DNA from 3 places in the Hydrogenophaga sp. LT287 genome. Region 1 is predicted to be linked to each of the others. Evidence: riboswitches for the same ligand, from Rfam matches in the RefSeq annotation. Region 1 holds a riboswitch; each other region holds the start of a gene.

Region 1 (2,258 bases):
GACACCGAACACGCAGGCGAACAAATGCGCGCGCACCTGAAACCCGGTGCGCTGGTGCTGTGCCTGCAAAACGGGGTGGACAACGCCGAGCGTCTGCGCACCGTGCTGCCCGGCGTGAGCGTGGCCGCCGCCGTGGTGTATGTGGCCACCGAAATGGCCGGCCCCGGCCACCTGCGCCACCACGGCCGCGGTGAACTCGTCATCGAACCGTCTGTGCGCAGCGCCGAGGTGGTGCAAGCCCTGGTGGCCGCCGGCGTACCCACCGAAGTGAGCGACAACGTGCGCGGCGCGCTGTGGGCCAAACTCATTCTCAACTGCGCCTACAACGCGCTGTCAGCCGTGGGCCGCATCGCCTACGGTGAACTGGTGCAGCGCCCCGGCGTGCTGGCCGTCATGCGCGACGTGGTGGCCGAATGCCGCGCCGTGGCCGCCGCCGACGGCGTGACCCTGCCCGGCGACGTGGACGCCGCCGTGCGCCGCATTGCCGAGACCATGCCCAGCCAGTTGTCATCCACTGCGCAAGACCTGATGCGCGCCAAGCCCAGCGAGATCGACCACCTCAACGGCTATGTGGTGCAACGCGGCGCAGCGCTGGGCGTGCCCACACCAGCCAACCAGGTGCTGTGGGTGGTGACGAAGCTGGGGGAGAGGCCGTAACCCATCGACGCACAGGGACTTGAGTGGATGCCCGCCCGGCCGCTATACTTCGCGCTGCTCCGGGGTGCATGAGCCGAAAGGCCCAGCGCTGAGATGGTTGAAGAACCGAACCCGTGAACTTGATCTGGCTAGTACCAGCGAAAGAAGAGCGCAGCCCCCAGGGCCTGCATCCCCACCCGTCCCTCGACAGGCGGGTCCGTCCACCCCAGCGGTGGACCGGGTGCATGTTTTGACGGGCGGTCTCCGGAGCATCCACAGCCCCACCCAGGAGACCGCCATGAACGCCCCCGACAAGATTCCCTTCGCCGACCAGTTCGCGCTCAGCCGCGAGCCCTTCCCCGCTTCGCGCAAGATTCACGTGCCCGGCTCGAACGAGAGCATCCGCGTACCCATGCGCGAGATCGCGCTGAGCAACGGCGAGCTTGTGACGGTGTACGACACCTCCGGCCCCTACAGCGACCCGAGCGCCGCCATCGACGTGCGCACCGGCCTGGCCGATGTGCGCGGCGCCTGGATCGCGGCGCGTGGCGACACCGAAAGCTACGAAGGCCGCCAGCGCGCCGCGCTGGACGACGGCATCAAGAACGAGGCTGCGCAAAACGGCACCACCATCGAACGTATCGAAGCCCTGCGTGCCGAGGCCGCCGGCCTGCAGCGCACGCCGCGCCGCGCCAAGAGCGGGCAGAACGTGACGCAGATGCACTACGCCCGCCAAGGCATCGTGACACCGGAAATGGAATACGTGGCGCTTCGCGAAAACGGCAAGCGCGAGTGGATGCGCGAGTACCTGGGCGACCCGGCCCGCGAAGCGCGCCTGCGCGGCAACCCGATGGGCGCGCACATCCCCGAGGTGTTCACACCCGAGTTCGTGCGCGACGAGGTGGCGCGCGGCCGCGCCATCATCCCGGCCAACATCAACCACCCTGAAGTGGAGCCCATGGCCATCGGGCGCAACTTCGGCGTCAAGATCAACGCCAACATCGGCAACTCGGCCGTCACCTCCAGCATCGAGGAAGAGGTGGACAAGCTGGTCTGGGCGATCCGCTGGGGCGCCGACAACGTGATGGACCTGTCCACCGGCAAAAACATCCACACCACGCGCGACTGGATCGTGCGCAACAGCCCGGTGCCCATCGGCACGGTGCCGATCTACCAGGCGCTGGAGAAAGTGGGCGGCGTGGCCGAAGACCTCACCTGGGCGATCTACCGCGACACGCTGATCGAACAGGCCGAACAGGGCGTGGACTACTTCACCATCCACGCCGGCGTGCGCCTGGCCTACATCCACCTCACCGCGCAGCGGCGCACCGGCATCGTCTCGCGCGGCGGCAGCATCCTGGCCAAGTGGTGCATCACCCACCACCAGGAAAACTTCCTCTACACGCACTTCGAAGAGATCTGCGACATCATGAAGGCCTACGACGTGAGCTTCTCGCTCGGCGACGGCCTGCGCCCCGGCAGCGCGGCCGACGCGAACGACGAAGCTCAGTTCGCCGAATTGAAGACCCTGGGCGAGCTCACCCAGGTGGCCTGGAAGCACGACGTGCAGACCATGATCGAAGGCCCCGGCCACGTGCCCATGCACCTGATCCAGGCCAACA
Region 2 (2,258 bases), on a different contig from region 1:
GGTGATCGTCTTGCCACAGCGCCCACCAGGACACATCGCCGGCGCTCCCCAGGCCCTCGTTCAGCAGCCGCAACACAGGCGCCACCAGCACCACCGCCAGAAACGCCAGCGGCAGGGCTGGCAGCATCCAGCGCAGGGGCAGGCGGGGCATGCTGCTTATTTCAGTACCACTTTCGTCCAGCGCTGCAGCCAGGCTTTGCCTTGCTGACCCATTGGGTCAGCCGGAGGGTTGTTGTAAGCCGTGGGCTCACTGGCGTGGCGTTGCATCACGTCCACCCGCGCCGCACCGGCTTCGGCCGGAAACATCCACATGCTGGTCTGCAAGGCCTGCTGCACCGGGGCCGAGCGCAAAAACTCAATGAACCGGCCAGCCGCTTCGCGCGCCGCCGGGTTGCCACCCTTGACCAGCGCCACGCCCTCCACCTGCCTAAAAACGCCGCCCTTGAGGAACAGGTTGGCGGTGGGCGACTCGGTGAGTTTTTCTTTGGCGTAAAACACCTCGGCCGCCGGGCTGCTGGCGTAGCTGACCACGATCGGGCGCGTGCCACCGTTGCGGGTGAAATCGGTGTAATAGGCCTCGGTCCAGCCCTTGGCCACCTTCACGCCGTTGGCGCGCATGCGGGCCCACCAGTCAAACGCGGCCGCCTCGCCCAGGCCGGCCACGGTGGCCCACAAAAACGCCTGGCCGGGGCTGGAGGTGGCCGGGTTTTGCACCACCAGCAGTTTGCGGTAGGCGGGCAGCGTCAGGTCGTTCAGCGACGTGGGCAGTGCCAGGCCCTTCTGGGCAAACCAGGCTTTGTCGATGTTGAGCGTGACGTAGCCAAAGTCCACCGGCACCACGCCAGCCACCACGCCACTGGGGCCAGCACCCTCGGCCATGCCCGCTGCCACAGCGCGCTGGGCGGCGGGGCCGGTGTAGGCATCGAGCACGTTCGCGGTTTGCGCGCGGTGCAGCAGGGTGTTGTCAATGCCAAACACCACGTCGGCCAGCGGCTTGGCGCGGGTCAAGATGAGTTTGTTGACCATTTCACCCGCGTCGCCGGCCTTGACGATCTGCAGCTTCACGCCCGCGTCTTTTTCAAACTGGGCGAGCAGTTCTTTGGGCAGGTCAAACGAGCTGTGGGTGAGCAGGCGCAGCGCCGTGGGCGCTTGCGCGCTGGCCGCCGTGTGGGCTGCCGTGTGGGCTGCCAGCAAGAGGGAAACCAGAAGCCCAGAAAAAATCCGCCGTTGCATGCGATACCGCCTTTTCAATAACCGCCACGCCAGGCGCCTGAAAAGAACGGAACACAACCCTGGGTGGTCCGGCTCGTCACGCTCCCTACGCTGGCACAACCCAGATCAGGTGAGAGGGGTATTTCTCAGCCGCTGCCCACATGGCTGTGAGCCGGCACCCCCGGTGAAGTGGCGGATTGTAGCCCTGCGACGTGTTGGCGGGTCGGCGTGTTACTGTGCATTGGCCCAACCCGCAAGGGCAAAGCCCACCACCAGAGTGCCTCTTCGGCCCGCATGCCTTTCTCCAGGAAACGTTGTGCCCGTTCGATCTGAACTGCTTCACCACGTCCCACCCCATGAGAAACATCCCCCATGCCCGGCTACCAAGTCAAGACCGAGACCGTCACGCTCGGCGGTGTCGACTGGCACATGCGCTGCCTCCTCGACACCCAGCAATACGCCGACCCCGTCAACACATCGGGTGCGCTGGGTATTCCGCCCGCGGGCTGGTCGCTGTTTGGCCAGGTGTGGCCTTCGGCCCGGGTGCTGGCACTGTCCATGCAAACACATGCGCTGGCAGGCCAGCGGGTGCTGGAAATAGGCGCCGGGCTGGCGCTGTCCAGCCTGGTGATGCACCGCCGCGGCGCCAACGTGACCGTGAGCGACTGGCACCCTTTGACCGAGCTTTTTCTAAAAGAAAACCTGCTGCTCAACGGCCTGGGGCCGCTGAAATACCAGGCGGGCAATTGGGAAACCGAGAACCCGTTGCTGGGCCGTTTTGACCTGATCGTGGGGAGCGACTTGCTGTACGAGCGCCAGCAACCGGCCCAGCTGGCCGGTTTCATTCACCGCCACGCGGCACCGGGTGCGCAGGTCATCATCGTCGACCCGGACCGCGGCAACCGCGCCGCGTTTGGGCGGGCGATGGGTGCCCTGGGCTTCTCCCTGGACATGCGCGCGGCAGACCGCCTGCTGGAAGATCGGGTGGCTTACAAAGGCCGATTTTTGACGTTTCAACGCGCGGCCTGAACAGCGCCTGAGAAAGC
Region 3 (2,258 bases), on a different contig from region 1:
GCGCGCAGCCAGCTGGCCCGCCACACCCAGAAAGCCCATGGCCGATGTGCAGGCCCGCAAGGCGTTGGGCTGCACCGCCGCAAATGCCGCCACCAGCGCGCTGGCCGAGCAGCCCACACCGGTCACGCGGGTCATCCAGTGATGGCCGTTGGCCAGCACGGCGCAGGCGCCCGCTGGCCCCAGCACATAGTCTTTTTCGCCCGACACGCACACCACGCAGTTGAACTGCTCGCTCAAGGCGCGCGCACTGTGCAGCGCGTCGCTGGAAGCCACCGCGCTGTCCACCCCGCGCGACGCGCCCGCCACGCCGGCGAGGCTCAAAATTTCCGAGGCGTTGCCCCGGATGATGCCGGGTCGGCCTTGCGCCAGCAGGTACGCCAGGGTGCGGTTGCGGTAGGCCGATGCCCCGGCGCCCACTGGGTCCAGCACGGCCGGCTTGCCCAGCGCCCGCGCGGTTTGCAGCGCCAGCGCCATGGCCGGCACCCACTGCGCGTCCAGCGTGCCGATGTTGACCGCCACGGCCTGGGCGATGGCCACCATGTCGGGCACTTCTTCGACTGCGTGGGCCATGATGGGCGAGGCGCCCGCGGCCAACAGCATGTTGGCGTTGAAATTCATCACCACGAAGTTGGTCACGCTGTGCACCAGCGGCGCTTGCTGGCGCACGGCTTGCACGTCAGCCCACAGGTCGGCGGGCGAAAGGCGGGCGGGGTGGTTTGGCGCGGGTGGGGCGCAATCAGCGGGCAATGACATACAGCGGCCTTGTAAAAAGCGGGCATGTCAGGTGCGGTGATGCGGGCACGCGCCGTGAGGCGGTGTTTGCTTCCCTACGCTGGCATGACCCAGATCAGGTTTAAAGGGTATTTCTCAGCCCCGAAACTTTCGAGGCACCCCTAGCAATGGCGTGGGCCTTTCAACCCACCGGACGCGTGTTTTCAGATCTTCAGCAAAGACCCCCCGGCACGGTGCGCGTCGTGCACCGGCCAGGCGGGCGGAGTTTACAGGCCCAGGATCTTCTTGGCGTCGCCCAGCGCTTTCATGGACCCGGCGTGGTCACCCGCTTTGTGCAGGCGCTCGCCGTCGCTGCGCAGCGCGGTCACTTTTTCCTGGTCGGCTGCAGCCAGTGCGGGCTTGGTCAGCAGCTTGGCATCAATCGCTTTCATTTCGCCGGGGCAACCGTGTGCCATGGCCGCGCCCGAGAACACCAGCGCGCAAGACAACAACAACTTTTTCATGACAAAACTCCAACACGGCCAGAACATACTGGCCTGTGCATTGTTTCCAGTTGCCAGAGTGGGCGCCACGGCCAGGCGATTGCCCCTGTGTGGCCGGGGTGAATGCCGCCCACCTGTCTTGCGCGTGCCAAGGCCGCGGGCCCTGCCGCACGACAATGCGCGCATGGCCATACCGATCAATTCCGACACCGTGCTCACGCCGCCCGTGCCGTCTGCCACTGTGATGGTGGTGCGCGATGGCCCCAGCGGGCTGGAGGTGTTGCTGGTGCGCCGGCACGGCAATTCGGGCGTGCTGGGTGGGGTGCATGTGTTCCCCGGTGGCAAGCTCGATGCGGCCGACCAGCAGGTGGACCCCGCGGCGCTCGACCAACCGGCGCACGCGCTGCTGCACGGCCTGGGCGAGCCCGGGTTGGACCTGCCCACCGCCCTGGGCCTGCATGTGGCTGCGCTGCGCGAAACCTTTGAAGAGTGCGGCCTGTTGTTGGGTCAGGTGGCGGCTGCACCCGGCCTGGTGCAGCAGGTGCGGGCGCACACGCTGGCAGGCCTGGGTTTTGCTGGCGCGCTGCAGCAGCTGGGCCTGCCGCTGGCCGCTTCCAGCCTGGTGCCCTGGTCGCGGTGGATCACGCCGCGCGTGCCCTCGGTCACCAACAAGCGCTTTGACACCCGGTTTTTTGTGGCCGCCGCGCCGCACGGCCAGGCCACTGAGCACTGCACCTTTGAAACCACCGAGGCCGTGTGGCTGGCGCCGCGCACCGGGCTGGAACGCTACTGGGCGGGCGAGATCGACCTGGCGCCACCGCAGATCATGACGCTGAGCCAGTTCAGCCGCCTGGGCAGTGTGGCCCAGGTGCTGGCCGCTGCGCGCAGCCGCCTGCCCGCATTGATTGCGCCCGAACCGTTTGACGAAGCCGGTTGCCGCGTGATTTGCTACCCCGGCGACCCGCGCCACAGCGTGCCCGAACGGGTGTGGCCAGGCCCCACGCGGCTGATCTACCGCAACCAGCGGTTTGAGGCCGACGGCGG

What was found. A riboswitch is a leader RNA that binds a small molecule or an ion and turns the genes downstream of it on or off. The one in region 1 is predicted to bind thiamine pyrophosphate.
Region 2: it holds a riboswitch for thiamine pyrophosphate, as region 1 does, so the genes downstream of both, AC0GNR_RS02090 (thiamine ABC transporter substrate-binding protein) here and thiC (phosphomethylpyrimidine synthase ThiC) in region 1, are expected to answer to the same signal.
Region 3: it holds a riboswitch for thiamine pyrophosphate, as region 1 does, so the genes downstream of both, thiM (hydroxyethylthiazole kinase) here and thiC (phosphomethylpyrimidine synthase ThiC) in region 1, are expected to answer to the same signal.

What each region holds. Positions count from the first base shown of each region.
Region 1 covers NZ_JBVPZC010000013.1:63,031-65,288, forward strand. Annotated here, with positions in the region: gene AC0GNR_RS11600 (ketopantoate reductase family protein) at 1-657, shown strand, start outside; TPP riboswitch at 708-820, shown strand; gene thiC (phosphomethylpyrimidine synthase ThiC) at 935-2,258, shown strand, end outside.
Region 2 covers NZ_JBVPZC010000002.1:48,644-50,901, forward strand. Annotated here, with positions in the region: gene AC0GNR_RS02085 (ABC transporter permease) at 1-151, opposite strand, end outside; gene AC0GNR_RS02090 (thiamine ABC transporter substrate-binding protein) at 157-1,194, opposite strand; TPP riboswitch at 1,298-1,405, opposite strand; gene AC0GNR_RS02095 (class I SAM-dependent methyltransferase) at 1,585-2,241, shown strand.
Region 3 covers NZ_JBVPZC010000004.1:71,514-73,771, forward strand. Annotated here, with positions in the region: gene thiM (hydroxyethylthiazole kinase) at 1-753, opposite strand, end outside; TPP riboswitch at 808-905, opposite strand; gene AC0GNR_RS05250 (hypothetical protein) at 999-1,235, opposite strand; gene AC0GNR_RS05255 (NUDIX hydrolase) at 1,399-2,258, shown strand, end outside.